Regions from separate parts of the Caldimonas brevitalea genome, predicted to be linked through region 2. Evidence: predicted binding sites of a transcription regulator. Region 2 holds the regulator's gene; the other holds the start of a gene.
What was found. Region 2 encodes LexA, which represses DNA repair genes until DNA is damaged. Its sites were predicted from a motif close to ACTGTATNNNNATACAGT; they were not measured.
Positions count from the first base shown of each region.

Region 1: the regulator LexA is predicted to act here: its motif matches at 13,609-13,626, upstream of AAW51_RS14070 (putative DNA modification/repair radical SAM protein).

Region 1 covers NZ_CP011371.1:3,267,163-3,282,897, reverse strand. The annotation lists gene AAW51_RS14125 (malto-oligosyltrehalose synthase) at 1-28, opposite strand, end outside; gene treZ (malto-oligosyltrehalose trehalohydrolase) at 32-1,867, opposite strand; gene glgX (glycogen debranching protein GlgX) at 1,882-4,002, opposite strand; gene AAW51_RS14110 (glucose-1-phosphate adenylyltransferase) at 4,167-5,426, opposite strand; gene AAW51_RS14105 (hypothetical protein) at 5,904-6,233, shown strand; gene AAW51_RS14100 (response regulator) at 6,513-6,929, shown strand; gene AAW51_RS14095 (DeoR/GlpR family DNA-binding transcription regulator) at 6,957-7,715, opposite strand; gene AAW51_RS14090 (NUDIX hydrolase) at 7,892-8,473, shown strand; gene AAW51_RS14085 (TMEM165/GDT1 family protein) at 8,523-9,098, opposite strand; yybP-ykoY riboswitch at 9,102-9,281, opposite strand; gene AAW51_RS14080 (lytic polysaccharide monooxygenase) at 9,317-10,525, opposite strand; gene AAW51_RS14075 (UdgX family uracil-DNA binding protein) at 10,706-12,274, opposite strand; gene AAW51_RS14070 (putative DNA modification/repair radical SAM protein) at 12,277-13,545, opposite strand; gene AAW51_RS14065 (glycoside hydrolase family 64 protein) at 13,917-15,386, shown strand; gene AAW51_RS14060 (glycosyl hydrolase family 18 protein) at 15,567-15,735, shown strand, end outside.
Region 2 covers NZ_CP011371.1:2,880,775-2,896,509, forward strand. The annotation lists gene AAW51_RS12790 (hypothetical protein) at 1-1,011, opposite strand, end outside; gene AAW51_RS12795 (helix-hairpin-helix domain-containing protein) at 1,264-1,638, opposite strand; gene lexA (transcriptional repressor LexA) at 1,661-2,347, opposite strand; gene AAW51_RS12805 (asparaginase) at 2,494-3,456, shown strand; gene AAW51_RS12810 (organic hydroperoxide resistance protein) at 3,443-3,868, opposite strand; gene AAW51_RS12815 (MarR family winged helix-turn-helix transcriptional regulator) at 3,963-4,499, opposite strand; gene AAW51_RS12820 (sensor histidine kinase) at 4,564-5,898, shown strand; gene AAW51_RS12825 (ABC-F family ATP-binding cassette domain-containing protein) at 5,954-7,900, opposite strand; gene prmB (50S ribosomal protein L3 N(5)-glutamine methyltransferase) at 7,897-8,772, opposite strand; gene dapE (succinyl-diaminopimelate desuccinylase) at 8,769-9,920, opposite strand; gene AAW51_RS12840 (PilT/PilU family type 4a pilus ATPase) at 9,935-11,164, opposite strand; gene dapD (2,3,4,5-tetrahydropyridine-2,6-dicarboxylate N-succinyltransferase) at 11,209-12,030, opposite strand; gene dapC (succinyldiaminopimelate transaminase) at 12,057-13,271, opposite strand; gene queF (preQ(1) synthase) at 13,306-13,737, opposite strand; gene smc (chromosome segregation protein SMC) at 13,954-15,735, shown strand, end outside.

The DNA of each region.
Region 1 (15,735 bases), 390 kb from region 2:
CCAGCGTGGAATGAGTTCTCAGGTCCATCGATCAGCTCTCGCGTCCCCAATACCAACGGCCGGCCCAGGGGCTGAGCGAGTCGGCCACCACGTCGCCGATGCTGTGCAGCAGCGTCGTGTCCTGCAGGCCCTGCGGTTGCGACGGCTGGTCGAGCCGGCAGCTCTGGTGGCTCAGGTTGACGAGCATCTCCAGCGCCATGCCGCCCTCGAAGCGCCAGCGCACGCGCAAGGCGCCGTCGCCAGCACGCCGGGCGGTGTGGGCGCCGGTGCGCAGCTTCGGCAGGTGCGGCGTGATCGCTCGCGCGCGCAGTGCCAGCAGCTCGGCGTAGTGATGGCGCCACTCGCGGTGCGCGACGGCCTGGGCACTGACCCAGTCGAGCTTGCTGCGCTCGAAGGTCTGCGGGTCGCAGGGGTCGGGCAACTCACCGCGCTCGGCGGCCTCGGCATACCGCGGGAAGTGCGCAAACTCGCGCCGCCGGCCTTCGCGCACCGCCTCGCGCAGCTCGCCGGTCCAGCCGGCGAAGTACAGGAACGGCGTCTTGGCGCCGAACTCCTCGCCCATGAACAGCATCGGCGGGGCCGGCATCAGCAGGTTGATCGCCACGGCCAGGCGCAGCGACGTCGCGTCAGTCAGTTGCGTCAGGCGCTCGCCGAAGGCCCGGTTGCCGATCTGGTCGTGGTTGTGCAGGAAGTTGACGGTGGCCGACAACGGCACGCTGCCGACCGCTGCCTGCCGTGGCGGGGCGTTTTCGGTGATGTGCGGTGCACCTTGCCGTGCAAAGCCGTGGGTCAGCACGCGGGCCAGCTGGTCGAGCGGTTGGTCGTATTCGGCGTAATAGCCGTCGTGCTCGTCGGTCATCAGCACGTGCAGCGTGTGATGGAAGTCGCCGTTCCACTGGCCGTCGTAGCGCCCGGGCTCGCCGGGCCGCCCGAGGCGGCGCGCCTCGTTGGTGTCGTTCTCGAGCACGAGGTGCACATGGCGCTGCGGAAAGGCTTCGCGAATGCGGTTCGACAGCGTCTCGACGATGTCGGGCTTGCTGTCGTCGAGCATGGCATGCACGGCGTCGAAGCGCAGGCCGTCGAATCGGTACTCCTCCAGCCAGTAGAGGGCGTTGTGGATGAAGAATTCGCGCACCGTCTCGCTGCCCGGCGCGTCGAAGTTGACCGCCGCGCCCCAGGCTGTCTTGTGGCGCTCGTTGAAGAACTGCGGTGCGTAGCGCGGCAGGTAGTTGCCGTCCGGGCCGAAGTGGTTGTAGACCACGTCGAGGAACACCATCATGTTGAGCCGGTGCGCGGCCTGGATGAAACGCTTGAGGTCTTGCGGGCTGCCGTAGGCGGCATAGGGGGCGTAGGGCAACACGCCGTCGTAGCCCCAGCCGAAACGGCCGGGAAAGTCGGCCAGCGGCATCAGCTGGACGGCGGTGACGCCCAGCTGCGCCAGCGCGGGTAGCTGCGCTTCGGCGGCGGCATAGGTGCCGGCCGGCGTGAAGCAGCCGACGTGCAGCTCATAGATCACGGCTTCGTGCCAGGGGCGTCCCACCCAGGCGGTGTCCCAGTCGAACTTGGCCGCGTCGACCAGCTGGCTGGGACCGTGCGGTCCCTCCGGGTTGAAGCGCGAGGCTGGGTCGGGTACCCGCAGCTCGGCGTCGATGAACCATTGGTAGAGGTCACCGGCACCGGTGTTGGGGACCGTCAGGCGGTACCAGCCGTCTTCCGACGCGCGCGATTCGATGATCTCTTCTTCCCGCTGCTGCTGGCGCTTGAGCACCAGGCTGGCAGAGCGGGCGCCCGGCGCCCAGAGGCGGAACTGAGCTCCGCCATCCGGACGCAGCCGAGCGCCAAACGGCATCTCGTGTACGTAGTGCATCCCAGGCTCCTTGTTCAGATGGAGGGTTGTGTGAGCACAGCAATCGACCGGCCCGCGACCACGTATTCGTCCTGCGTCGGTTCGCCCTCGTGGGCAGGCAGTCCGCCGGGGGTGCGGGTGTCGAAACGGGGCACCCAGGACGGGCCGTGATGGTCGGGCAACGTGAAGGTGATGGGGTCTTGCTGTGCGTTGATCAGGATCAGCACCGAATCGGCCTTCTGCGTGTCGTCGCCGCCCGCACTCGGCGACGCCTTCCAGCCGCACACCAGGGCCGCGACCGCGCGCAGCGCCGGTTGCTCCCAGTCGTGCTGGCGCATTTCGACGCCCTCCGGCGTCAGCCAGGTGAGGTCCTTGTGACCGTCTTCGTCGAGCCGGCCGGTGAAGAAAGTGGTGCGGCGCAACGCCGGCTGGCTGCGGCGGAAGGCCGTCAGGCGGGCGACGAAATCGCACAAGTGCTGGGAAGAGGGCGTCGTCGTCCAGTCGAACCAGCTGATCGGGTTGTCCTGGCAGTAGGCGTTGTTGTTGCCACGCTGGGTCCGGCCCAACTCGTCACCGCCGAGCAACAGCGGGGTGCCTTGCGACAGCAGCAGGGTCAGCAGCAGATTGCGCTTCTGGCGTTCGCGCAGCGCCAGCACCAGTTCGTCGTCGGTGTCGCCCTCGGCACCGCGGTTCCAGCTGCGGTTGTGGTTTTCGCCGTCGCGGTTGTCCTCGCCGTTGGCTTCGTTGTGCTTGTGGTTGTAGCTGACCAGGTCTTGCAACGTGAAGCCGTCGTGCACGGTGACCAGGTTGACGCTGTCGGTCGGGCAGCGCCGGCTGTGCTGGTAGATGTCGCTGGAGCCGCACAAGCGTTTCGACAGCTCCGCCAAATGGCCTTCCTGGCCGCTCCAGAAGCCGCGCACGGTGTCGCGGTAACGCCCGTTCCACTCGGCCCAGCCGGCCGGGAAGCCGCCCACCTGGTAGCCGCCTTCGCCCAGGTCCCACGGCTCGGCAATCAGCTTCACATGCGACAGCACGGGGTCTTGCGCGATCGCGGCAAAGAAGCTCGCGTGCGGGTCGAAGCCGCTGTTGCCGCGGCCCAGCGCCGACGCGAGGTCGAAGCGGAAGCCGTCGACGTGCATCTGCGTGACCCAATAGCGCAGGCTGTCCATGATCAGGCGCACCACCGCCTGGTGGCGGGTGTTGACGGTGTTGCCGCAGCCGGTGTAGTCGACGTAGAGCCGCTTGTCGTCCTCTTTGAGGCGGTAGTAGGTGGGGTTGTCGATGCCTTTCAACGACAAGGTCGGGCCGAGATGGTGGCCTTCGGCCGTGTGGTTGTAGACCACGTCGAGGATCACCTCGATGCCATTGGCATGCAGCGTCTTGACCATCTGCTTGAACTCGTCGATGGTCTTGCTCGCGCTGTAGCGCATCTCGGGGGCGAAGAAGCCGATGCTGTTGTAGCCCCAGTAGTTGCGCAGCCCCAGCTTCACCAGCCGCTCGTCGTCGATGAAGGCGTGCACCGGCAACAGTTCCACCGCGGTCACACCGAGCCGTTTCAGGTGCGCGATGGCCGGGGGCGACGCCAGACCGGCATAAGTGCCGCGCAGTTCCGGCGGCACCTCGGGGTGCTGTTGCGTAAAGCCCTTGACGTGCACCTCGTAGATCAGGGTGTCCGACCAGGGCGTGTGCAGCAGCGCGTCGTCGCCCCAGTCGAAGTGTTCGTCGACCACCTGGCACTTGGGGCAAAGGGCGGCGTTGTCCTCGGTGTTGGTGACCTCGGCCGCGCCGGCGGCGGCATCGACCTCGTGGCTGTAGTGGGCCGACGACCAGCGCAGTTCGCCGACGATGGCGCGGGCATAGGGGTCGAGCAGCAGCTTGTGCGGATTGCAGCGCAAACCTTGCTCGGGTGCATAGGGGCCGTGGACGCGAAAGCCGTACAGCGCGCCGGGCGCCAGGTCCGGCACATAGCCGTACCAGACGTTGTGGCGGTGGTGGAGCAGCTCGATACGCCGGGTTTCAGGCTGGTCGAGTGCGTCGAACAAGCACAGTTCGACCTGTTCGGCCACGCTCGAATACAACGCGAAGTTGACGCCCTTGCCATCCCAAGAGGCGCCGAGTGGATAAGGACGTCCTGAACGGACCCTGTGTTTCGTCATCTAGTCCCCTGAATTGGAAGTGCTGGGATGCGCTGCCGGCCGACACCACGGCGAGAGGAGCAGCGTGGGTTCGCGGATGCATCGACGAACTTCCAATTCACGATACCAGCATGCCACCCCCGGTTCTGGTGACGGTGTCAGCCCCGACCCGCTCGGTCGCCAGGTCAGCCCAGCACCGTGGCGCGTTCACGTACGGCCGCGGGTGCCGAGCCCCGCTCGAAATAGCATTTGGGCACCACCACGATGCCGCCCTCGCTGACATGGAAACGCTGGCGGTCTTTTTCGAGGTCGTAGCCGATGCTCTCGCCGGGCGGGATGAAGTTGTCCTGGTCGATGATGGCGCGTCGCACCCGGGCGCCGCGGCTGACCACCGTGCGTTCCATCAGGATGCAATGTTCCAGCTTGGCGTCCTGCTCCACACGCACCGAGCGCCGCAGCATCGCGTGGTCGAGATACGCACCGTCGATGATGCTGCCGGAGCCGATGGTCGAGTGGTTGATGAAGCCGCGTTCGATCTGGGCCGACTCGGCCTGGTCGGGGCTTGCATAGATCGGCCACTGGGCGTTGGTCATGCGGAATTTGGGCGTGGCGCCCAGGGTGTCGAAGTGGGCGTCGAAGTAGGCGTCGATGGTGCCGACGTCGCGCCAATAGCCTTGTTCCTCGTACGACTGCGTGCCCGGGATCACGTTGGTGTCGAAGTCGTAGGCGAACAAGCGGTGCGACTTCAGCATGCGCGGGAGCAGATGCTTGCCGAAGTCGCTCTCGCCGCTGTCGTGGGCGCGCTGCAGTTCGCGCTTGAGCACCTCGGCGTTGAAGATGTAGTTGCCCATCGACGCGAGGGCATGGCCGGGGCGGTTCGGCATCGACTTCGCGCTCTTGGGCTTTTCCTGGAACTCGCGGATGCGATGCTGGGCGTCGATGTCGACGATGCCGAACGACGAGGCTTGTTCCAGCGGCACCGGCAGCGTCGCGACCGAGACGTCGGCCTGGCTGTCCAGGTGGAACTTGATCATCTGGCGCACGTCCATGCGGTAGATGTGATCGGCGCCGAACACGGCCACCAAATCGGGTTGCAAGGTCTCCATCAGGTGCAGGTTCTGGTAGACCGCGTCGGCGGTGCCCTGGAACCACTGCGGGCCGTTGCGCATCTGCGGCGGGACCACGGTGACGAAGTGCTGAGGGATGAAACGTGTCATCGTCCAGGACTGGCGCACATGCTCGATCAGCGATTGCGACTTGTACTGGACCAACAAATAGATCGAATAGATCTCGGAATTGACCAGGTTGCTCAGGACGAAGTCGACGATGCGGTGTTTGCCGTTGAAGGGGACGGACGGCTTGCAGCGGTCGACCGTGAGCGGGTGCAGGCGCGAGCCTTCGCCCCCCGCCATCACAAAGGCAAGAACGTTCTTACCAGCGATCATGAAGTACTCCCTATCTGCAGAGGTTGAATATCGTGTCGGGCTCGCGGCTTCCCCTGGAACGGCGAGACCACGACCTGTTAGATGACACGGCCGAGATACGGCCGCGGCAGTGCACAGGAGCGTTGGCGAAACGTGGCAGAATGGGACAACTTCACATCCTTACCATCCTGCTTGAGAGCCCAGCGGGCCCCGGGATTCGAGACCCGTCCGTTCCCTCCCGGCAACGGACGCTTGCATCGGTTCACGCCTCGCTACGTGCCGATGCAAGCGCAAGCGGTGTGCCTATATCCCGCGGGCCTCTGCGGCCCGTTGTGCCATGCGGCGGCGCAGCAATCACCTTCAAGCCTGCCCTGTTTCACCACTCACTCTTACCGGTGATTCCGCAAAGGCTGCGGGGTCGCTGCGGGTACGTGGATTGCGAGAACCGTGGCAGCAATGCGATCCCGACCGCGGGGCGGGCGCCAGAAGGAGCAGGGCATGAACACGGAACGTGAGGTCGAGGAGCGACTGGTCCGCATCGGCAGCATCATCGACCAGGCAGCCGACGTCTGCGAAGCCGACCCATCGGTGCCGCAAGAGGTGAAGGACTGCGTGCGACAACTCGACGAGGAGTCGGACGAAGCCAAATATGAATATCTGCTGGAAAACGACCGCTATGCGATCGGCGACCATTTGAGCGACCTCGAAGACCTGATCAACGAGGCGCGTCAGGCCTGTGAACGCAGCGAAGGGGTCAACCCGGCACTGGGCAATGCCATCGCCGAGGCCGGTCGGGAGGTCGGCGAGTTGCGCCAGCGACTGCACTGAACGGTCGGTCGCCCGGACCTCACGGGGCCGGGGCTGGTGCCGCCGCAACTTCTACAGGGCGGTTCCAGTAATGCTTACGGCGGCCGCCTGACAGGCCGGGTGCTACGTCCCCGGCGGCCCCCTGTGCGAGCCATAGGACATGGCTCAGCGCCTCGTTTTTCCAGCCAGCGCACCATCGCGGTATGGAATTTGCATGTTTCGTTGGTGGTCCCGCCCGCTATGAACCAGTCTTCCCCTCCAACGACGTCTCCCCATGCAAGCTCCCACGCTCCAGTGAGCGTGCTGGTGGTCGATGACAACCGAGACTCCGCCGAAAGCCTCGCCTTGCTGTTGAGCATGGGAGGGTATTCGGTACGCGTCGCCTACGACGGCCGTGAAGGGCTGGAAGCGGCCAGCGAACTCCGGCCCACCGTGATGTTGCTCGACATCGGGCTGCCGCAGCTGAGCGGCTACGAGGTCGCGCGTGAACTCGGCCGCCGTGGCGACCGCCCGCCCTTGCTGATCGCGATGACGGCCTTCTGCTCGGAGACCGACAAGCGCGAGGCGCAACGTGCGGGCTTCCACCACCACCTCGCCAAGCCCGTCGACTTGGCAGCCCTGCAGAACCTCCTCAAGACCGTCACACCGGTCGGCATGCCGCCGGCGGCCGACGGCGGCTCGCAGCGCACCGGCGGCTCGCCGCTGATCGCCTACTGAATCTGCCGCCCGGACGGGTCCCGCACCTCAGTCGGCGCGGTCCACCTGCAGCCCCAGCGCGCGCAAAGGCGCCACCGCTGCCTCGTCCGCCTGCGTCGACACCAGCAATGACGTCAGCGCCGTCACCGGGGCAATGCAATAGGCAGAGGCGCGGCCGAGCTTGTCGCTCGACGCCAGCGCCACGGTTTCGGCCGCCTGGGCCATCAGGGCGCGTTTGATGTAGGCCTCTTCCAGATCACCAGTGCTCAGGCCGGCCTCGGCGTGCAAGCCGGTGATGCCCATCAGGTAGAGATCGGCACGGATGCGCCCGATGGCCTCCACCGCCGCGGCGCCGACACTGACCATCGAGTGCTTGTACAGACGCCCGCCGATCAACACCACCTCGATCTCCGGCTGCTCGGCCAGCTCGGCGGCGATGATCGGACTGTGGGTGACGATGGTGGCGCGCAGCCCCGCTGGCAGGTGCCGCACGAGTTGTTGTGTGGTCGTGCCACCGTCGACGAACACGAGCTGCCCGGGACGTATCAGTCGCGCCGCCGCACGGCCCAGTGCGATTTTTTCAGTGGCGCACAGGTGTTCGCGCACGTTCAGCGTGGCGACGGCGGGCGAGGCGGGCAGGGCGCCGCCGTGCACCCGCTGCAGCAGGCCGGCACGCGCCAGCTCACGCAAGTCGCGTCGGATCGTGTCTTCCGACAGGCCCAGCTCCTGGCCGAGCGTCTTGGCGACGACCCGGCCGTCGCGCTTCAGCACGGCGAGGATGTGTTGTTTACGTTGCTCGGTCAGCATCGCGCGAGTATGCCGCAAGTCGTAAAGTGTCTGCACGAAGTTGCACGAATTGAACCGCTGGTAGCGGCGTAATCGCGAAGTCAGGCCAGAGGTGATTGCACGAACTTGCACGAATAGCCTTGACGTTTCACGAATGCGTCGGATAGCCTCACCGCTTTTCAAGCGAAAGGAAGGCCATGAGCATCGCCGAGCGAGTGAGGGTGACGGACGTTCAACTGCTGTCGGACGACTGGTACGTGCTGAAGAAAACGCACTTCGAATGGCAGCGCCGGGACGGCCGGTGGCAGTCGATGGCCCGCGAGACCTACGACCGCGGCAACGGCGCCACGCTGCTGCTGCACGACGTGGCGCGCGGCACGGTGGTCCTGACCCGTCAGTTCCGCTTCCCGGCCTTCGTCAACGGCCACGATGATCTGATGATCGAGGCGGCCGCCGGGCTGCTCGACGACGCCAGCCCCGAGGAACGCATCCGTGCCGAGGTCGAGGAAGAAACGGGCTACCGGATCGGGCCGGTGCGCAAGGTGTTCGAGGCCTACATGAGCCCCGGGTCGGTCACCGAGAAGCTGCACTTCTTCGTCGCGCCGTACACCGCCGCGTTGCGCGTGGGCGAAGGCGGCGGCATGGAAGACGAAGGCGAGGACATCGAAGTCCTGGAACTGCCCTTGCGGGAGGCGCTGGCCATGATCGAGCGCGGCGACATCGTGGACGGCAAGACCATCATGCTGCTGCAGTACGCCGCGCTGCACCTGGCCGGTTGAGTCGAACGAGACGGCGGCAACCGGCGGCCCGGTCACGCCGGCACCGTGCTCAGAAGCCGAGCCGCTCGCCCGCGCCCAGCAGGGTGGCGACGCCGAGCACCGCAAACACCAGCGCCGCGACGGCATGGATGGCACGCACCGGCAGGCGGTGCGCGATGCGGTCGCCCAGGTACACGGCGGGCACGTTCGCCAGCATCATGCCGAGGGTGGTGCCGGCGACCACGGCTCCCATGGCCTGGTACTGCGCCGCGAGCGCGATCGTCGCGACCTGCGTCTTGTCGCCCATCTCGGCCAGGAAAAACGTCAAAAAGGTGGTGACGAACACGCCGTGTCGCGCCAGCTGCGTGTCGCTTTCGTCGAGCCGGTCGGGCACCAGGGTCCAGGCGGCCATCGCGAGAAACGACAGCCCGAGGCCCCAGCGCAGCGTGCGCGGGCCCAGCACCGAGGTGATCCAGGCGCCGAGCGCGCCGGCGGCCGCGTGGTTGAGCAGGGTGGCCGCGAGGATGCCCAGCACGATGGGCACGGGGCGGCGGAATTTGGCGGCGAGGAGGAAGGCCAGCAACTGGGTCTTGTCGCCGACTTCGGCCAACGCGACGACGCCGGTCGAAACGAGAAAAGCTTGCATCTGAAGTCCGGGGCCGGCGTGACACGAATGACTGCACCGCCTCCCGGCCCGTGCCGAGGCGATGCAGTCAAAGGTCTCGCAAAGTCCGGGACCGCTTGCGCCATGCTCGTCACGAGCAAGTCTGTTGACGCAAGCCCCTCTCGACCGGTGGAAGGAGGGACGCTACTCCCCAATGACGGGCGCAAGTGTATCCGACGCCTTCCACCGCGCGCTCATCGTCAGAGCGGGCGCCACAAGGTGGCCGACACCTCCGGCGTCCAGCCCGCACCGGCCCAGGCGGTGTGGCCCTGCACGCAGCGGTAGTTGCGTCCCTTGTAGCTGACGACCTGGCCGGCCGTGTAGCTGACGCCTTCCTTCCAGGCCGACACCTGGCCAGGCGGCGTGGGCGGCGGCGGGGGCGGAGGGGTGGGCCCCGAGGGCGGGGGGGCCGGCGGCGGGGGAGGAGGAGGCGGCGGCGGGGGCGGCGGATTGCCCGGCGGCAGTTCGGTGTCGAGCTGGAAGCGCACGCCGCTGTCGGCGGTCAGGGCGTAGACCTGCAGCGTGGTGTCGCCGTTGGGCACCACGACGTTGCCGTTTTGCAGTTCACCCACCCGCACATGGGCGGAGCGTTGGTTCACGACGCGGGCGAGCTGTGCGAGCCACTGGGCGGCGCCGGTCGAGCCGGAGGCCACCGTGTAGCTGTGCGTCTCGAGGTCGCCGCCGTCGCGTCCGAACACGCGCAGCTTGACCACCGCGTTGACCGGCAGGGTGCGCCGCGCGACCACTTCGCCCAGCTGCTGCAGATTGGTCGGCGGTGGCGTGCCGCTGTCGCCGCCGAAGTTGACGTCGGAGCAGGAATAGAAGGCCTCGGGGCTGTCGCCGCGCTGCCAGACGGCATACAGCACATGGCGGCCGGAGCGCTGCGGCAGCTGCAGCCGCATCACGTATTTCTTGTCGCCGGTGAGCTGCACCTGGCTGCCCGGCACCTCGGCCACCAGGTCGAGGTCACCCCAGCGCAACGGCCGCGCGCCTGGCTGGAAGCCGGCGCGGGTCAGGTAGAAGCGCCAGTACTGCGACCGGTGGGGCGCGGTGGCGTTGTAGCGGAACTCGTAGCGGCCGTCAGAGCCCGGGGCCCAGGAGGTGGCGCGCCAGTCGTTGCGCGCCAGGTCGAAGCCCTTGAACTCCTCGCCGCCGCCGGCGCACAGCGTGCCGTCCGGCACCACCGCCTGATGGTTGCCGTTGGCGTTGCCTTGCCGCACGCCGTTCCAGTCGTAGATGGCTTGTTCGCCGCCGAAGGCGATCGCCGCCTGGCAGGCCGGCTGGTTGCGGTCCTTGTTGCAGCTGTACTGGCGGCTGAGGGGGTATTCGGGCGCGCCGTGCGCGTGAGCGGCTGGCGCGGCGAAGGCGAATGACAGCAGGGTCGCGGCCGCTTGGGCCACTGGCGACATTGCCATCCTCCTAATCGGTGTCATGGCGTTCCTTTCGAACTTGTTTGTGATGACTCAGGACGAGCGAAAGCCAGCGGCGACGCTTGCGCGCAGTCGACACTTTCGCGTCCCGTCCAGTGCCTGTTCGCAGGCCCTGGTCGTCGCTTCGACGTGTGCGGGACGGGGCGAGGGTAGGCCGGGCTATTCCCGGGTGCTTGTGGAACCGGTAAACGACGTAGCGGCACGTGAGTGGGCTGTCGTCCCTTTTTGCTCCTGAGCGTTGGCCGCGCCGACCAGCTGGGACAGGTCTTGCACCCAGACGCGATACGCCTCGGCGCGGGCCGGCTCCGGCATGCGCAACAAGGCGGCCAGGTGCCAGGTGACCAGCACCCGCCGCCCGTCGGCTCGTGTGTGCCACTGCCCGCGCTGCGCCTGCACCGACACCCGCTGGCCCAGCAGGGCTTGCGCAGCGGTCGCGCCGAGCGCGACCAGCGACGGCGCTGTGACCTCGCGCAGCTCGTGTTCCAGCCAGCCGGCGCAAGCGGCCAGTTCGCGCTGGCCGGGCGTCTTGTGTAGGCGCCGCTTGCCGCGCAGCTCGTAGCGGAAGTGCTTGACGGCGTTGGTGAGGTACAGCTGGCGCCGGTCCAGCCCCACGTCGGCCAGCGCGCGGTCGAGCAGTCGCCCGGCCGGACCGACGAAGGGCCGGCCCTGCAGGTCTTCCAGGTCACCGGGCTGCTCGCCCACCAACACCGCCTGCGCGGTGGCCGGCCCTTCACCCCAGACGGTTTGTGTCGCGTGCCGGGCATGCGGGCAGGCCAGGCAGGCGGCCGCGGCGGTGCTGCTCGACCCGCCGGCCGGCACGACGGCCGGGAGCGCAGGGCGCTGCCGTCGCGGCTCGCTCGGCGTTTGCTCCACCATTTGCTCCGCCCGGTGCTGGGCGGCCGCGGCCAGCGGCGCAATCAACCGCGCTTCCGGCAGGTTGGGCCAGTAGCGGCGCGGCATCTCGCCCTGCATCGCTGCCAGCTTGAGGCGTGCCGGATTGAAGATGTGCTCGTAGTAGGTGAGCCAGAGCGACTCGTGCGCGTCGGCGGCCACCACGTCGTCACGGCGCGCCCCGGCCCCGAAGTGCAAGCTTTCGCCGTCCCACCGCACGCTGCGATCGGGGGTCACGATGGCCCAGTGCATCGTCGTGAAGCGCCGCATGAAAAACGGCGCCGCCGCGGCCACGATGTGGTGGCTGGGCTCGAACCAGGCGACGAAGCGCGGGCCCAGCGTGGTCGCCCGTTCGGTGAAGCGCACGAAAGCCTTCATCTTGTGCAGGTCGCGCCGCACCTGCTGCCCCAGCGCCCGGGCGGCCAGCATGTCGGGATCGAGCACGTCGTGACGCAGCTCGGGCTCACGGACGAGCCGCCACAGCAGCCGGTACATCAGTGCGTGGCGCCCGGCATCGCGGTGCAGCAGCGCGCGTTCGGCCAGGGTCACGAACCCGGCCGGCACCCGCACCGGGGCGGGGTCGCCGACGGGTGGGGAGGGCAGTGGCAAGGCCGGAAACAGGCCGTCGATCAGGCCTACGCTCGCTTCGCCACGCACCTGCCAGTGCACCGCGTCCGGCGGGCAGCCTTCGGCCAGCAGCGCCCGGGCGGCGGCTCGCCAGCCCTCGACATCGGCCGCATGGGCGAGTTCGATCTGCCGCTCGTCGGGCCACTTCCGTGCTGCGCGCCGCAAGGCGGGGCCGATGGCGCGGCCGGGCGAGGAATGGTCAGCCCGCATCGTCAACTCCCCGCGTCAAAAAGCGACGCCTGTCGCAGCGCGGGGCGCAGCCGCGCCGCCAGCGCCCCGGCATCGAGGTCGCTCGCGGGACGGTGGTCTGCCAGCACGACGAAGGGCAGCACCTTCGCGACCGGCACCCGCAGGCGCGCCAGGTCGACGGCCCGCAGCTGCCGCACACGGCGGCTCGCCAGCAGCCGCTCGACCGCCTTCACGCCCAGGCCCGGCACCCGCAACAGCAGTTCGCGCGGGGCGCGGTTCAGGTCGACCGGGAAACGTTCCCGGTGTTGCAGGGCCCAGGCCAGCTTGGGGTCGACGTCGAGCGCGAGCATGCCGTCCGCGCCGCCGGCGATCTCGTCGGCCGCGAAGCCGTAGAAGCGCATCAACCAGTCGGCCTGGTAGAGCCGGTGTTCGCGCGCCAGGGGTGGCGCTCGCACCGGCAGCTGGCGCGAGGCGTCGGGGATCGGGCTGAAGGCCGAGTAATAGACACGGCCCAGCCCGTAGGAACCGTACATGGCGCTGCTGGTCTCGAGGATGGTGCGGTCGTCGGCGCTGTCAGCGCCGACGATGATCTGCGTGCTCTGACTGCGGGCGAACGGGGGCGCCGCCGCCGGCCTGGGTGCGAGCCCAGGCCCGGAGCGGGGTGCCGGCGGCGCGGCTTGGGCCTTCGCATCGTCGATCAAGAGACGCAAGCGGGCCATCGAGCGGCGAATGCCACTCGCGTTCTTCTCGGGCGCCAGGGTCTGCATGCCCTCCGGCGTGGGCAGTTCGAGGTTGATGCTCAACCGGTCGGCGTAGCGCCCGGCGCGGGCGAGCAACTCCGGGCTGGCATCGGGAATGGTTTTGAGGTGGATGTAGCCGCGGAAGTCGTGTTCCTCCCGCAGCACGCGGGCCACCTCCACCACCTGCTCCATCGTGTAGTCGGGGCTGCGCACGATGCCGGAGCTGAGGAACAGGCCTTCGATGTAGTTGCGGCGGTAGAAATCGAGCGTCAGCTGCACCACCTCGGCGACGGAAAAGCGCGCCCGGGGCACGTTGCTGCTGACGCGGTTGACGCAATACAGGCAGTCGTAGACGCAGAAGTTGGTCAGCAGGACCTTGAGCAGCGAGATGCAGCGGCCGTCGGGCGCATAGCTGTGGCAGATGCCGCTGCCCTCGGTCGAGCCGATGCCACGGCCGTCGACCGAGTTGCGCGCGGCCGCTGCGCTGGAGGCGCACGAGGCGTCGTACTTGGCCGCGTCGGCGAGGACGGCGAGCTTGCGGTGCAAATTCATCGGGTCTCCGGAGCGCCGCCCGGCGGCCCCGAGGCGGGCGAGGGGGGGCAACGAGGGCAAATAACTGTATAAATGTACAGTGGTTTGCGTGGCCCGGCCATCCCCTCTGCCGGACCCGGGCATGTTGTCCAGATGAAACCGTTTCCATCCCCCAGAAGGCCGATTCCGTGATGTCGCCTGTTTGACATACCAGTCGGATACCACTTGAACGAGGTCTCGATCCTGGCGAAAGCGCCAGGATTGGGCCGACGCGACGGATGCAACTGGAATCAGCTTGCTCAGTCTTGTTGCAAGAAACATCAGCCAGGAACACGTGGACGAGCAGAATTCGCAGCGATCCACCCACTAAGTCCCGTTAAAAGGGGAGACAGATGCGAATCTTGAAAATCTGGCTGGTCAGTCTGCTGACCAGCCTGTGCAGCTTTGTTGTGCCCGCACAGGCCGCCGACTACACGCAGGGCGTGTCGGTCGATGGCACCACCGCCACGCTCTGGTTTCAGTCCAGTGTTAATACCAGTTGGGTGGACGCGCACTACCAGGTGAATGGCGGCGGGCAGCAAAACGTCCGGATGAACGCCGCGGGCGCTGCGGGGCGTTTCGAGCATCGGGTGACGGTCAAAGCGGGTGACTCGCTGGGCTACTTCTTCACCTACAACAACGGCAACCCCGCCTACGACACCCCGCGATTCACGCACACCGTGGGACAAGGGTCCACCCCGCCCCCGCCCGACGGCGGCACCGGGGCGATGAGCGTGCAGCTGGTCAACGGCACCAACGGGCAGCACGCTGACAGCCAGATCTACTGGGCCATCATCGGCTACCACCCCGTCACCCGCGTGCTGTCGTACGTCGACCGGTCCGGGCGTCTGGTGCCGGCCTCGGTGGGCGACAACGACGCGCCGAACCGGTTGGTCAAGAACGGCCAGAACTACGCGAACTACTTCTACCGCCTGAGCGAAGCGGGCACCGTGCCGCTGCCGCAGATCGATTCGGGCCGCATGTTCATCAGCATCGGCACGCCGATGTACATCAAGATCAACCAGGCGGGTGATGGCCGGCTCGGCTTCGCCGGCCCCGACCTCGGCAACCCGACCGATCCCAACCAGGACGTGTATTTCGAGTGGGTCGAGTTCACCCTCGACCGCTACGGCTATCACGGCAACACCACCCGCGTCGACCAGTTCGGCTTCCCGTTGCGCACCCGCTTGATCGGCCGCGACGGCTATGACCGCACGCTCGGCGAAACCGCCTCGCGGGCCCAGATCTTCGCCAACTTCGAAGCCCAGATGCCGGCGGAATTCCGGCCGCTGGTGTCGCGTCCGTGGCGTATCGTCGCGCCGGGCAAGGGGCCGTTCGGGCCGGGGCGGGCGCAATCGCGCTATTTCGACGGTTATGTCGACCAAGTCTGGCGCCACTACAGCCAGCAGGACCTGGTGTTCACCGCTGAAGCCGGCACCTTCCGCGGCCGCGTGATCGGCAACGACTTCGTGTTCTCGAAGGACGGCGGGCCGGCCAACCTGTACATCCGCGGCAAGCCGACCACCCAGGCCATCCTGGAAGGTTCCGGCAATCTCGCGACCGGCAACCCGCAGGAACTGGTGGTGCAGGCACAGATCACCGCGGCCTTCAATCGCCATCTGCTGATGTCGGTCGACCCGGCCCGCTGGAGCGACGCCGCGGCCTACTACCCGCAGGGGCCCGCCAACTACTACGCCAAGTTCTGGCACGACCACAGCATCGATGGCCTCGCCTACGGCTTCTGCTACGACGACGTGCGCGGCCACAGCAGCCTGCAGGAACACCCGAACCCGCAAAAGCTGATCGTTACCGTCGGCTGGTAAGCACACCAGGGCCCGAGCCGGCACCCCAGCGGGTGCCCGGCGACACGCGGCCCTTCATCTTCGTTTCTGACCGCCCGTCCTGCGCGCGTCGCTGCTTCAGTGCGGCCCGTGCACGGCATCGCACAGCCCGCGGGACTCCCGCAGCCCCTGTTCCATCCCTAGACCTTGAAGGAACCGCACATGAACGCTTTGAGAATGACAGCCATCACCGTTTCGCTCGCCAGCATGTGGGCGCAGGTGCAGGCTGCCGGCCAGCAGCCCTCGGCGCCCATCCGCTACGCAGACGACGTGTTGTTGGCGCAGGCCGCAGCCGCACCCGCCTGGAAGGAAGGCGCGACCTACACGGCAG
Region 2 (15,735 bases):
ACGCTCGAGCGCGGCCAAGCGCTCCAGCTCGCGGCACACCTCGACGAAAGAGCCGCTGAGCATCGTGCGGCGGTGATCGCTCGGGTCTTGCACCACCCGCAAGTGCCGCACCGGGGCCGGGCCCAATGCCGGCACGCGCACCGTGGGCGCGGCGCCGCCGGCCTGCAGGTGCACCCGCACTTCCCAGCGGCCGCCCTTGCCGGCGATCAAGCTGACGCGCAGATCGGCTTCGCTGTCGTCCCAGTGGGCCACCCACGGCCGCACGACAAACACCATGCTGCGGGCCCGGCGCGCCACCCGCTGCAAATCACGCAGCTGAGCCGGACGGAATTCGGGCAGCCAGACCGCCAGCACGCCGTCCTTGCCTTGGCGCAGCCAGGCCAACGCCAGGGCCAGGGTATCGGGGCGGCCGGTTTCGCTCGACGACGCTGCTGCATCGCTGCCCCCGGTCGCCGGTGTATGCCTCGCGACCAACGGCATGGCCGCCGTCACCGCCGTATCGGCGGCTGCCGATGGCACGAGAGGCGACGCCGGCCCCGTTGCGCACGCGCTGTCCGCTCCGTGCACCGCCGGCGCCTTGCTGCCGCCCTCCGAGGTGTCGAAAGCCGCATCCGGCGGTTGCCCGATCAGCGCGTGGCGGCGACCCTGCGCGGCGGCTTCGCTCAGCACCGGGTTCAGCAAGGCCAGCTCCGGACGGCCGGGTTGTGGTGCCAGCACCTCGATCACGCCCGCCGCCGGCCAGCCGCCCGCAGGCAACACGGCGTCGAGGGAGGGAAAGCCAGTCGGGGTGGCAGCACTGGCCTGGTTGGCCGCGCGCCAGTCACGCAAGCTCGGCCCAACCGGCAGGCCCAGCTGTTCGACCAGCCGTGTCCACCACGAGGTGGCGCCGGTGCGGGGCGCAGCGTCGAACGCCGCAGGGGAGGAGGGCTGGGCCGGGCGGTGAAGCTCCGGCTTCGGTGCGGTCGAGGGGGTGGCCGGGGATGCCGGCGAGTGCGGGTGGGCAGGGGTCATGTCCGTCTCCGAAAATCAAGAAGCTATGCAATGACGTTCGGCAGGATTGAGGGTGAAAGTCGACAGCCTTCGAGGGGTCGCGCTTTCGGCCTGCTGCACGGGGCTCGCGAACCAGGGTTCGCGAAACGCCCGCCACCCGTGCAGCGGCTGAGAAGGGGGTGGTTGCGTCGTCGGGTGATGCGTGATGGGTGTGATGGGTTGACAGATGAGCGGCTGGTGCTGAGGTGGTGCGGGTGGTTGCCGTGACGGGCCTCAAGACCGCGCCGCACCTCGTGCACTGCCGCCCGGACGGCTGCGGAGATGCGCCGCATCAGCGCCCGGGTCGTCGGTGTGGGCCTGGCCATAGAGCAGCTTGCGCTGTGCGGTGTAGTGCCACCAGGGCGCTGCGGGCGCCCCCCGCATGAAGTCGACGGCGGCCATGAAGCTGTCGAGCACGCACGGGTCGTGGCGGTGCCCGGTCTTGGCACACAGTTCCTGGTAGAGCACGAAGGCGTCGCGCCCGACGAGGTCGCGTGGCGCATGCACGCCGATCAGCTGCAAATCGGCAGCGAGTGCGGGGCCGATGTTGGGCACCAGCTCGAGCGCAGCCGTTGCATGCAGGCAGTCGGTATGGCGCAAGGCTTTCATCGACGAGGCCTCGATCATCGGCTCACATCAGCAGCGTGTTGCGGATCAGCCCGACCGCGATGCCTTCGAGCTCGAAATCCTGGCCGGGCTCGACCACGATGGTCTTGAACTCGGGGTTTTCGGCGATCAGCTCGATCGACTGGCGTGTCTTGCGGAAGCGCTTGACGGTGACATCGTCGCCCAAACGGGCCACGACGATCTGGCCGTTCTTGGCCTCCTTGGCCTTTTGCACCGCGAGCAGATCGCCGTCGAGGATGCCCGCATCGCGCATGCTCATGCCGCGCACCTTCAGCAGGTAGTCGGGCTGCCGCGCGAACATGCTGGCGCCCACGTGGTAGGTCTGCTCGATGTGCTCTTGCGCGAGGATGGGGCTGCCGGCTGCGACCCGGCCCACCAGCGGCAGTGCGAGCTGCGCGAGGCCTGGCAGCGGCAGCATCGCCTGCTGGCCCTGGTAGAGGCGGCGCGATTCGTTGACCGAGCGCAATGTGTCAGACTTCAAGCGGATGCCGCGCGAGGTGCCGCCCACCAGCTCGATGACACCTTTGCGGGCCAGCGCCTGCAGATGCTCCTCTGCTGCATTGGCCGAACGAAAGCCCAGCTCGGCCGCGATCTCAGCGCGCGTCGGCGGGGCGCCGGTCTGCTCGATCGACTGGCGGATCAGCTCCAGAATCTGCTGCTGACGGGCGGTGAGCTTGGGGCTTTCTGGCAGAAGGGGGTCCACGGGCGCCTCGCGTTCAAGGTGATGTTCATGCTGCCCGCGCGGCTAGGGCGCTGGCCGACGCCGGCATCGGCGGCTGCCAGGACGACTACTGTTTGGGCATCCAGTAGCTGTATTTTTATCCAGGCCGAGAAAAAATGCAAAGCCGTTCGCAATCAAGCACCGTCGTCCTCGGCACCGGGGGCACCATTGCCGGCACCGCCGCCACGCGCGGCGACCACATCGGCTACCAGGCGGCGCAACTCGGCGTCGGGGCGCTGCTGGGTGGCGTGCCGGGGCTGTCGGAGGTGGCGCTCGAGAGCGAGCAGGTGGCTCAAGTCGACAGCAAGGACATGGAGCCGGCCGTCTGGCAGGCCCTGGCCCGGCGGGTGGCGCACCACCTCGGTCGACCCGAGGTCAGCGGTGTGGTGATCACCCACGGGACCGACACCCTCGAGGAAACCGCCTATCTGCTGCAGCGGGTGCTGGCACCGGCCAAACCGGTCGTGCTGACCGCGGCGATGCGGCCGGCGACGGCCTTGCACCCGGACGGCCCTCAGAATTTGCTGGATGCCGTGCACCTGGCGCGTGAACCCGGCGTGCAAGGGGTGGTGGCCGTGCTCGCCGGCCAGGTGTACAGCGGCCTGGAGGTGCGCAAGCAACACACCTACCGGCTCGACGCCTTCGGGGCGGGCGATGCCGGGCCGCTGGCCTTACTCGAAGCCGGCCGGCTGCACACGCTGCGGCCCTGGCCGGCCGGCGTGCCGCTCGGTCTGGACGTGATCGATGTCGACCCGGCGCTGTGGCCGCGCGTCGAACTCGTGAGCAGCCATAGCGGTGCCGACGGCAGCCTGGTGGCGGCGCTGCAGCAGATGGGCGTGGCGGGGGTGGTCGTGGTGGGCACCGGCAATGGCACGGTGCATCAGCGGCTGGAAGCTGCGCTGCTGGCGGCGCAGGCCGCGGGCATGAAGGTCTGGCGCAGCACGCGCTGCGCCGAGGGTCGCGTGCTCGGCAAGCCGGACGATGTCTTGCCCGCTGCCGGCACGCTCACGCCTTATCAGGCCCGGGTGGAGCTGCTGCTGCAGCTCCTCGCCGAGCGGAAGGGTCTCAGACCAGGCTGAGGCGCACTTCGATGTTGTTGCGGGTGGCGTTGGAATACGGGCAGACCTTGTGCGCGGTCTCGACCAGTGCCTGGGCTGCTTCGCGCTCCATGCCGGGCAGCGACACGGCGAGGTCGACTTCCAGGCCGTAACCGGCTGCGATCGGGCCGATGCCGACCTTGGCCGTCACCGACGCATCGGCCGGCAGGGCCTTCTTCTGCTGGCCCGCGACGACCTTCATCGCGCTCAGGAAACAAGCCGAGTAGCCGGCGGCGAACAACTGCTCCGGGTTGGTGGCTGCACCACCGGCGCCGCCCAGCTCTTTCGGGGTGCCCAGCTTGACGTCCAGCACGCCGTCGGCGGTGGCGGCACGGCCATCACGGCCCCCGGTGGCGGTGGCTTCGGTCTTGTACAGCACTTTGTCGAGTTTCATGCGAGGCTCCTTGAGCAGTGAGGGAAGCGTGAATGTAAAGAGTGCTATTAAATAGCACGCAATGTATCCGGTGACCGATGGCAGCGGTGATGGCTCATGCCGCTTCCACCTTGTGGGTGGCCGGGTCGGAACCCGGCGCATCGGACACCGCTTGAGGCGCGAGACGGCGCCTCAAGTCGTGCAGCCGACGGCGCAGATCGTGCAATTCGTCGGCGCTGCATTGGGCCGCGCCGGAGACCTGGCGCGGCACTGAGATGGCCGACTGGCGCAACGCCTGCCCGGCCGGCGTGAGACTGACCACCACGCGCCGTTCGTCTTCTTTGGCACGGGTGCGGGTCAGCCACCCGCTGCTTTCCATCCGCTTGAGCAAAGGCGTCAGCGTTCCGGAATCGAGAAACAGTCGTTCGCCCAGGGCGCCAACGGTGAGGTGGTCTTGCTCCCACAACACCAGCATCACCAGGTACTGGGGATAGGTGAGGCCCAGCGCGTCGAGCAGCGGCTTGTAGAGCTTGGTCATCGCCAGCGAGGTCGAATACAAGGCGAAGCAGAGCTGGTTGTCGAGCTGCAGCAACGCACGGTCGCCGGCCGACAGGGGGGTCGGGGCTGGTGAGGACGATGGAGCTTGCGACATGGGTTCTATTCTAGCTCTCAATTCAATTGAGTGCAATTTAATTGTGCGGGGAAAGGAAAACGGGATGGCGCATCCGTGTTCCGGCGAGGCCGCATCGCTTGCAGGCCCGCCGCTTGCAGCAGTTGACGAAGCCCGGAGACATTCCGGCGAGCCCACGAGGCGCAGCGTCCGCGGGGAGGGCTTTTTTGCGGCGTTTGCGCTGCTCGCCTTCCTGACCCGCTCGGCGAGATGCACGGGATCGGGAGACGCCATGTCCCTCTCTGACCTGATTCAAAGCCACGTCGACGCCATCGTTGACGAGTGGGCGGAATTCGCCAAAACGAATTTGCCGACGGCGCGCGAGTTGGCACCAGAGGAACTGCGTGACCACGCCAAGTTGCTGCTGCAGCACGTCGCGTCCGACATCCGGGCACCGCAGAGCGACAGCGAACAGCACGAAAAGTCGCGCGGCAACCGCCCCAGCAATGCGCCCGAGCTCACGGCGACGGCCAGGGCAGACGCGGAGCAGCGCTTCCGGCAAGGCTTCACGCTGAAGGAGGTGGTGGCGGAGTACCGCGCCCTGAGAGCCAGTGTCGTGCGCCGGTGGTTCGATCAGCTCGAGACGGCCGACCTCGACACGCTCGCCGAGTTGATCCGGTTCAACGAAGCCATCGACCAGGCCATCAGCGAGTCGCTCGCTTGGTACGTGGACCGCGTCGAGGAGTCTCGAGACCTGATGTTGGGTGTCCTGGGACACGATTTGCGCAATCCCCTGGGCGCAGCTGGCAACTCCGTCCACTACCTGTTGGTCACCGATGGATTGACGGGCACCCAAACCAAGGCCGTGGTCCGCATCCAGTCGAGCGTGGACCGCATGCGCAAGATGGTCGACGACCTGCTCGACTTCACCCGAACGCGACTGGGATTGAGCCTGGCCCTCGCGCCCAGACGCGCGAACCTGGGTCAGGTCTGCCGCGAGACGGTGGATGAGTTGCGCGCGTTCCACCCGGATCGCACCTTGCAGATGGATTGCTCCGGCGATCTGAGCGGCGAATGGGACGTGTCCCGGATCGGCCAGTTGGTGTCCAACCTTGTGGCCAATGCGATGCAGCACGGCCGCCCCGACACGCCGGTGTCGGTCAGCCTGCGCGGCGAGGGCGGCGAGATCAGCCTGAAAGTGCACAACGAGGGGCCACCGATCGCCCCGCAAGCGCAGCGCACGCTGTTCGACCCGCTGATGCGCCCGCTGGTGCAGGAGGCGGAGCGTCGCGAGGGGTCCTCGGGGCTCGGGCTGGGGCTCTATATCGTGCGCGAGATCTCGCTGGCGCACGGGGGAGAGATACAAGTGGCGTCCTCCGAACGCGACGGCACCACCTTCACGGTACGCCTGCCGCGCCAGCCGCCTTCCACGCCGGCGTGACCAGGGCCGGCGAGCGTTCGATCTTTCGTAGTCGCCGGCACCGCGCCGCCCGGCTTCAGGCGCCGAGTTGCTCGATCTGCTCCGACAGTTCGAGCCAACGCTCTTCGAGCGTCTCCACCTCGTCGCCGATCGCCTTCAGGCGGCGGCCGTGTTCGGCCAGTTGCGCCGGCGTCAGGCTGCCGCCGGCCAAGGCTTCTTCCAGCCCCGCCTTCTCGGTGCCGAGCGCCGCCAGCCGCTGGTCGATGCCGGCCAGTTCCTTCTTGAGCGGCTTGGCCTGTTCGGCCAGCCGCTGGCGCGCCTGAGCCTGGGCCTTGCGTTCGTCGCGGCGGTTGGCTCCACCGGCTTCCGCTGACGTATTGGGCGACGCGGTGGCAGGCGCGGAAGCCGAAGCGGCCTCGCGTTGCTGCTTGGCCTGGTCGAGCAGCCAGCGCTGGTAGTCGTCGAGGTCACCGTCGAAGGGCGCGATGCCGCCGCGGCTGACCAGCCAGAACTCGTCGCACACCTCGCGCAGCAAGGCGCGGTCGTGGCTCACCAGCATCACGCTGCCGTCGAACTCGTTGAGCGCCAGGCTGAGCGCCTCGCGGGTGGCGAGGTCGAGGTGGTTGGTCGGTTCGTCGAGCAGCAGCAGGTTGGGGCGCTGCCACACCAGCATCGCCAGCACCAAACGCGCCTTCTCGCCGCCGCTCATCGTGCCGACCGGCTGGTACGCCATCTCGGCGACGAAGCGGAAGCTGCCGAGGAAGTCGCGCAGCTCCTGCTCGCGCGCCTGCGGGCTCACCTCTTTCGCGAGCCGGATCATGTGGTCCAGCGGCGAGTCGTCCGGCCGCAGCACGTCCATCTCCTGCTGCGCGAAGTAGCCGATCGCCAGGCCCTTGCCCTCGGTGATCTGCCCGCCCAACGGCGGCAGCGCCCGGGCGATGGTCTTCACCAGCGTCGACTTGCCCTGGCCGTTGGCGCCCAGGATGCCGATGCGCTGGCCGGCCAGCACCGAGCGGTGGACGTTGCGCACGATCACCGTCTCGCTGGCCTCGCCTCGGTAGCCGCAGCTGACGTCCTTGAGCGAGAGCATCGGGTTGGGCAGGCTCTCGGGCTCGCGGAACTCGAAGCTGAAATCGGCCGCGGTTAGCACCGGCGCGAGCTTTTCCATGCGCTCCAGTGCCTTGACGCGGCTTTGCGCCTGCTTGGCCTTGGTGGCCTTGGCCTTGAAGCGGTCGATGAAACGCGTCAGCTGTTGGATGCGGTCCTGCTGGCGCTCGAAGGCGGATTGCTGCTGCATCAGCCGCTCGGCCCGCATGGCCTCGAAGGCACTGTAGTTGCCGCTGTAGCGTGTCAGTTGCGCGTTGTCGAGGTGCAGCGTGACGCGGGTGATGGCGTCGAGAAACTCGCGGTCGTGGCTGATCACGAGCATGGTGCCCTCGAAGCGCTTGAGCCAGCTTTCCAGCCACACCAGCGCATCGAGGTCCAGGTGGTTGGTCGGCTCGTCCAGCAGCAGCAGATCGGCCGGGCACATCAACGCGCGCGCCAGCTGCAGCCGCATGCGCCAGCCGCCCGAGAAGCTGTTGACGGGCTGGTCGAGCTGGTCGGGCTTGAAGCCGAGGCCCAACAACAGGGCCTGGGCGCGGGCCGGCGCGTCGAAACCGGCGGCTTCTTCAAAGCGCTGGTGGGCCTCGGCGATCGCATGGCCGTCGCCCGTCGCTTCCGCTGCGGCCAGCGCCTCGCGCGCTTCCATCAGCGGGGTGTCGCCCTGCAGCACGAATTCGGTTGCCGCCTCGTCGGTCTCGGGCATGTTTTGCGCGACCTCGGCCAGCCGCCAGCGCGGCGGCAGCTCGGCGTCGCCGCTGTCGGGGTGCAGCTTGCCGGTCAGCAGCGCGAACAGCGACGACTTGCCGGCGCCGTTGCGCCCGACCAGGCTGACCTTCTCGCCGGCATGCAGCGTGACGCTGGCATCTTGCAGCACCACCTTGGCACCGCGGCGCAGCGTGAGGTTCTTGAGGTTGATCATGGGCCCGTGCTCTCCAGCAGCGCGCTGCGCGTCACCAGCAGCACCTGGTCTTCACCGGCGCTGGTTTCGAGCCACACCACTTCCAGGCGCGGGAAGGCTGCTTCGAAGTGGGGCCGTTCGTTGCCGATCTCGAGCACCAGCACGGCGTCTTCGCTCATCTTCCCGGGGGCCTGGGCCAGCAGCCGGCGCACCAGGTCCATGCCGTCGGTGCCGCCGGCCAGCGCGAGGGCCGGCTCTGCCTGGTATTCGGCCGGCAGCGATTGCATCGTCGTGGCGTTGACGTAGGGCGGGTTGCACAGGATCAGGTCGTAGGGGCCGCTCAGCTGCTCGAGCAGGTCGCTTTGCTGCAGCCGCACGCGCTCCGCCAGCCCGTGGCGGTCGACGTTGATGCGGGCCACCGCGAGCGCGTCGGTCGAGACGTCGGCGCCGTCCACCTCGACCTCCGGGTAGGCCATGGCCGCCAGCACGGCCAGGCTGCCGTTGCCGGTGCACAGGTCGAGCACACGCCGGGTGCGGTCGGACAGCCAGGGGTCGATGCTGCCGTCGGCCAGCAGTTCGGCGATGAACGAGCGCGGCACGATGGTGCGTTCGTCGACGTAGAAGGGCACCCCCTGCAGCCAGGCTTCACGGGTCAGGTAGGCGGCCGGCTTGCGGGTGCTGATACGTTGCTCGATCAAGGTCTCGACCCGTGCCGCGTCGGGCTCGGCCACCGGCCGGTCGGCCACCGCGTCGAGGTCGTCCAGCGGCAGCGACAAACCCCACAGCACCAGCCACGCCGCCTCGTCGAAGGCGCTCGCGGTGCCATGCCCAAACGAAACGCCCGCCTGTTCGAGGCGGGCGCTGCTGCGCTCGATCAGTTCGATGACCGTCATGCGATCAAGCCTTCCATGGTCTTGCGATAGATGTTCTTGAGCGGCTCGATGTAGGCGACCTCGACGTGTTCGTCGATCTTGTGGATGGTGGCGTTGGGCGGGCCGAACTCGATCACCTGGGGGCAGATGCGCGCGATGAAGCGCCCATCGGAGGTGCCGCCGGTGGTGGACAGCTCGGGCGTGAGCCCGCATTCGTTTTCGATGGCCGCCACCAGGGCCTGGCTCAGCGTGCCCGGCTCGGTCAGAAACGGCAGGCCGCCGAGCGTCCACTGCAGGTCGTACTCGAGGCCGTGCCGGTCGAGGATCGCGTGCAGCCGCTCTTTCAGGCCGTCGGGCGTCGACGCGGTCGAGTATCGGAAGTTGAAATCGACGGTCATCTCGCCCGGGATCACGTTGGTCGCCCCCGTGCCGGCGTGGATGTTCGAGATCTGCCAGCTGGTGGGCGGGAAGAAGGTGTTGCCGGCGTCCCACTCGACCGTCGTCAGCTCGGCCAAGGCGGCCGACGCGAGATGCACCGGGTTGCGCGCCAGCTGCGGGTAGGCGATGTGGCCTTGCACGCCCTTCACGACCAGGCGGCCCGACAACGAGCCGCGCCGGCCGTTCTTGACCGTGTCACCGAGCCGGTCGACCGAGGTCGGCTCGCCGACGATGCAGTAGTCCAGCCGTTCGTCGCGCTCGCGCAGCCACTCGCAGACCTTGACCGTGCCGTCGTTGGCCGGCCCTTCCTCGTCGCTGGTGAACAGCACCGCCAGCGAGCCGCGGTGGCGAGGGTGGGCGGCGACGAATTCTTCGATCGCCACCACCATCGCCGCCAGCGACGTCTTCATGTCGGCGGCGCCCCGGCCGTAGAGTTTGCCGTCGCGGTGGGTCGGCACGAAGGGGTTGCTTTGCCACTTCTCGATCGGGCCGGTGGGCACCACGTCGGTGTGGCCGGCGAGCACCAGGGTCTTGGCTTCGGCGCCGGCGCTGCCGGACCGCTTGGCCCACAGATTCGTCACGCGAAAGTCGTCCGGCCCCGAGACCAGCGTCTCGCAAGCAAAGCCGATCGCTTCGAGGCGCTCGCGGATCAACGCCTGGCATCCACCGTCGTCCGGCGTGACGGAGCGGCGGGCGATCAGGGCTTCGGTGAGCCGCAGGGTGGCAGACATCGTCCCGGGGGCCCTCATCGGATCGAGCCGAAGCCGGTGGTACCGAAGCCGGTCGTCCCGAACCCGGTGGTGCCGAAGCCGCTCGGGCGCTCTTCGCGCACGTCCAGCGTGATCTCGGTGAAGGAGGGGCCTTCCTCGACCTCTTCCTTCTTGGGCGCCGCCTTGGTCTGGCCGGCCATGTCGTTTTGCAGCCGCCACATCAAGTTGGTCGGCGAGTCGGCGTAGGTCAGGCCTTCTTCGCGCGTCACGCGGCCTTCGTTGATCAGGCGCGCAATGTCGGCTTCGAAGGTTTGCGAGCCTTCGGCCATCGACTTCTCGACCGCTTCCTTGACGCCGGCGATGTCGCCCTTTTCGATCAGCTCCGACACCAGCTTGGTGTTCAGCAGCACTTCCACCGCCGGCACCCGCCCGCCCGTCACCGCCTTCAGCAAGCGCTGCGAGACGATGGCCTTGAGGCCGGAGGCCAGGTCGGACAGCAGAGCGGGGCGCGCTTCCGGCGTGTAGAACGACAAGATGCGGCCCAGCGAGTGGTAGCTGTTGTTGGCGTGCATGGTGGCCAGCACCAAATGGCCCGACAACGCGTACGACAGCGCCGCCGTCATCGTCTCGCGGTCGCGGATCTCGCCGATCAGGATGCAATCGGGCGCCTGGCGCAGCGCGTTCTTCAGGCCCACCTGCAGCGACTGCGTGTCGCGGCCGACCTCGCGCTGGTTGATGACCGACTTCTTGTTGCTGAACAGGAATTCGATCGGGTCTTCGATGGTCAGGATGTGGCCGGTCGAGAGCTGGTTGCGGTGTTCCAGCATCGAAGCCAGCGTGGTGCTCTTGCCGGTGCCGGTGGCGCCCACCATCAGGATCAGCCCGCGCTTTTCCATCACCAGGCTGGTCAGGATCTCGGGCACGTTGAGGGTGTCGATCGACGGGATGTCGCTTGGGATGCAGCGGAACACCGCCGCCACCGAACCGCGCTGCTTGAAGGCGCTCAAGCGGTAGCTCGCGACACCCGGCAGCACCAGGCCGACGTTCAGCTCGCCGGTGTCGTCCAGCTCTTCGAGCTGGGTGGGGGTGAGCAGTTCGGCCAACAGCTGGCGTGGCTGGCCCGGGGTCAGGGCCTGGTCGCTGACCTGCAGGATCTGCCCGTGGATCTTGATCAGGATGGGCGTCTTCGCGGACAGGTAGACGTCCGATGCTTTTTTCTCCGCCATCAGCCGGAGCACGCGCTCCATGTTGCCGCTCGTCGCCATCGTGAGTTCCTTTGAAGGTCAGATCCTGCTGGTCGCGGCGCCGGTCAGGCGCGCAGCAGTTCGTTGAGGCTGGTCTTCGAGCGCGTTTGCGCGTCGACGCGCTTGACGATCACCGCGCAGTACAGGCTGTAGGCGCCGCCGTCGCGCGGCAGCGAGCCGCTGATGACGACCGAGCCGGCGGGGATGCGGCCATAGGTGGTTTCGCCGGTCGCGCGGTCGTAGATCGGGGTGCTCTGGCCGATGTAGACGCCCATCGAGATCACCGAGTTCTCTTCGACGATCACGCCTTCGACGATCTCGGAGCGGGCGCCGATGAAGCAGTTGTCCTCGATGATGGTCGGGTTGGCCTGCAGCGGCTCCAGCACGCCGCCGATGCCGACGCCGCCCGAGAGGTGCACGTTCTTGCCGATCTGGGCGCACGAGCCAACGGTGGCCCAGGTGTCGACCATCGTGCCTTCGTCGACGTAGGCGCCGATGTTGACATAGGAGGGCATCAGCACCACGTTCTTGGCCAGATAGCTGCCGTGGCGGGCCACCGCGGGCGGCACCACGCGCACGCCGGTGGCGCGCATCTCGTCTTCGCTCAGTTTCGAAAACTTGGTCGGCACCTTGTCGAAGAAGCCCAGCTCGCCCGAACGCATCAGCACGTTGTCGTTGAGGCGGAAGCTCAGCAGCACCGCCTTTTTCAGCCACTGATGGGTGGTCCAGCTGCCATCGATTTTCTCGGCCACGCGGCGCTTGCCAGTGTTGAGGTCGGCGATCACCTGCTCGACGGCCTGACGCACGTCGGCGGGCGCGGCGGCGGCGGACAGGCTCGCGCGGTCGTCCCACGCCTGGTTGATGAGGGCTTCGAGTTGTTGCGTCATGGAAAAGACAGACTGAGGAAGAAGGATCAGGAGAGGGATGACACGTAGGCGACGATCCGTTCGGCCGCTTCGACACATTCGTCGACCTCGGCCACCAGCGCCATCCGCACACGTCCGGCGCCCGGGTTGACGCCGTGGGCCTCGCGGGCGAGGAAGCTGCCGGGCAGGACCGTCACATTGTATTGAGCCAGCAGGCCACGCGCGAACTCGCAGTCGGCCGCCGGGCCGCGGCCGGGCACCTTGGCCCACAGGTAAAAACCGGCGTCGGGCAACTGCACGTCCAGCACCTCGGCGAGCATAGGCGTGACCCGCGCGAACTTGCTACGGTATTTCTCACGGTTCTCGATCACGTGTTGTTCGTCGTTCCACGCCGCGATGCTGGCCTGTTGCACCACCGGGCTCATCGCGCTGCCGTGGTAGGTGCGGTAGAGCAAGAACTGCTTGATCAAGGCCGCGTCGCCGGCCACGAAACCCGAGCGCATGCCGGGCACGTTGGAGCGCTTGGACAGGCTGGTGAAGGCGATCAAACGGCGGAAGTCGGGCCGGCCCAGCCGCACCGCGGCCTCCAGCCCGCCGAGCGGCGGCTCGTCACGGAAGTAGATCTCGGAGTAACACTCGTCGGAGGCGATCACGAAGCCGTAGCGGTCGCTCAGCTCGAACAGCCGCTGCCATTCGGCCAGCGGCATCACCGCGCCGGTCGGGTTGCCGGGCGAGCAGACGTAGAGCAGCTGCGTCGCGGCCCAGGTGGCTTCGGGGATGCTCGCCAGGTCGGGGGCGAAATTGCGCGCCGGGTCGCTGTTGGCGTAGACGATGCGGGCGCCGGCCAGCAGCGCCGCACCTTCGTAGATCTGATAGAACGGGTTGGGGCTGACCACCACCGGGCCGCCCTGGTCGCGGTGTTGCGTGGGGTCGATCACGGTCTGGGCCAGTGCGAACAAGGCTTCGCGCGAGCCGTTCACCGGCAGCACCTGCGTCGCGGCGTCCACCGCAATGCCGTAACGCCGGTTCAGCCAGCCGCTCATGGCCTCGCGCAGCTTCAGGTCGCCGGCCGTGGCCGGGTAGCTGGCCAGGCCCGAGAGGGCGCCGCGCAGGGCGTCCTGGATCAGGGCCGGGGTCGGGTGCTTGGGCTCGCCGATGCCCAGGCTGATGGGGCGCAGCGCTGGGTTGGGGGTGATGTCGCGGGTGAGGTCGCGCAGCCGCTCGAAGGGGTAGGGCTGCAGGCGGGAGAGCAGGGGATTCATCCTGGCGATTATCCGCGCTGCCGGCCGCGGCCGATCAGCGCAGCAGGCCCGATTCGGCGGCGTGCTGCGGCAGTTGCACGGGTTCTACCGGCTTCCAGCCCTTTTGCCGGTGCTCGGCGACCACGTTGGTGTAGATACCCCCGCGCACGTACCACTTGGCGACGATGCGCGCATAGCGCGGCTGCACCGCCTTGACGATGTCGGTCAGGATGTCGTTGGTCACCTTCTCGTGGAAGGCGCCTTCGTTGCGGAAGCTCCACATGTACATCTTCAAGCTCTTCAATTCGATACAGAGCTGGTCGGCGATGTAGTCGATCGTGAAATGGGCGAAGTCGGGCTGGCCGGTCAGCGGACAGTGGCAGGTGAACTCGGGGATCTGGAACTGGATCACGTAGTCCCGCTCGGGCGCCGGGTTGTCGAACACGTGCAGCTCTTTCGACGGCGCTGACGGCGGGTTGGCCGGCATCGGGCGTTGCTTGGGGGCGGCCGCTGGCTTGGCGGCGGCCTTGTTCACGTTCTTGGCCATGTCTGGGTGGTCTTTCGGGCAAGGGGCGGATGGTATCATCCCGCCTCGGTTGTTCCTCGGCCAAAGAGCAGATTCACGAGGAAAATCAAACACTTAAGAACGCGCTGAGCGAGCGGGGCCGGGGTTGCGCCGGGCACCGCACGGCGCGTCCACCCCATGCGTCTGAATTCGATCAAGCTGTCCGGCTTCAAGTCTTTCGCCGAGCCGACCCATTTCCAGCTGCCCGGCCAGCTGGTCGGCGTGGTCGGCCCGAACGGGTGCGGCAAGTCCAACATCATGGACGCGGTGCGGTGGGTGCTGGGGGAGTCCAAGGCCTCCGAGCTGCGCGGCGAGTCGATGCAGGACGTGATCTTCAACGGCTCGGGCAACCGCAAGCCGTCGAGCCGCGCCAGCGTCGAGCTGGTGTTCAGCAACGAAGACGCGCGCGCCGGCGGCCAGTGGAACCAGTTCGCCGAGATCGCCGTCAAGCGCGTGCTGACGCGCGACGGCACTTCCAGCTACTTCATCAACAACCAGCCGGTGCGCCGGCGCGACGTGCAGGACGTGTTCCTCGGCACCGGCCTGGGGCCGCGCGCCTACGCCATCATCGGCCAGGGCACCATCAGCCGCATCATCGAGTCCAAGCCCGAGGAACTGCGCATGTTCCTCGAAGAGGCGGCCGGCGTCTCGAAGTACAAGGAGCGCCGCCGCGAGACCGAGAACCGGCTCAAGGACACGCGCGAGAACCTGACCCGCGTCGAAGACATCCTGCGCGAGCTGAACGCCAACCTCGACAAGCTGGAGCGCCAGGCCGAAGTGGCGTCGCGCTACCGCCACCTGCAAGAGCAGGGCACGCTGAAGCTGCACCAGCTGTGGTTCTTGAAACACCGCGACGCCGCCACCGAGGAAGAGCGGGTGCGCAAGGACGTGCTGGAAGCCACCAACGCGCTCGAATCGCGCATGGCCGAGCTGCGGCATGTCGAGGCCGAGCTGGAGACGGTGCGCCAGGCGCACTACACCGCGAGCGACGAGCTGCACGTGGCCCAGGGCGCCTTGGCCGAGGCCAGCCTCGAGGTGAGCCGGCTGGAAGAGCGCATCCGCTACGTGGTCGAAGGCCGCCAGCGGGTCGAGCAGCGTTTGGTCGAACTGCGGGCCCAGAGCGAGCAGTGGGCCGATCGGCGTGCGGGTGCCGAACAGGAACTGGAAACCATCGCCGAGCAGATCGCGGCGGCCGAAGAACAGTCCGAGATCCTGGCCGCGCAGGCCGAGGAGCAGGCGGCCAACCTGCCCGGCTACGACGACGCGGTGCGGGCCGCCAGCCAAAAGGCCAATGAACAGCGCAATGTCGCGGCCGGCGTGCAGCAGCAGATCCAACTGCTGGCCGCCGAGTCGCGCAACGTCGAGGAGCAGACGCGCCAGTTCTCGCTGCGGCGCGAACGCCTGAGCACCGAGGTCAAGGCGCTGGCCGCGCCAGACGAAGCCCGGCTGGTCGAGCTGACCCGGCAGAACGAGCAGGCCGCCGAGGCGCAGGCCATCGCCGAGGAGCGTCTGCACGAGCTGACCGAGCAGGTGCCGCAGCTCGACGAGGAACGCCGCGCCAAGCAGGAGCAGGTCAACGCCGAGTCGGCCAAGCAGGCCGATCTGGCGGCCCGGCTGGACGCGTTGCGTGCGCTGCAGGAAAAGGTGCAGACCGAGGGCAAGCTCAAGCCCTGGCTCGCCAAACACGGTCTGGAAGGCCTGCAGGGCCTGTGGACCCGGGTGCACATCGAAACCGGCTGGGAAACCGCGCTCGAATCGGCGCTGCGCGAGCGCCTGAACGCGCTGGAAGTGGGCCGGGTCGAGACGGTGCGCGCCTTCGCGGCCGACGCGCCACCGGCCAAGCTGGCCTTCTACACGCTGCCGCCGGCCGGCATCGCCAACACCCACCAGACGCTGCCGCGCTTGTCCGAACTGCTGCGG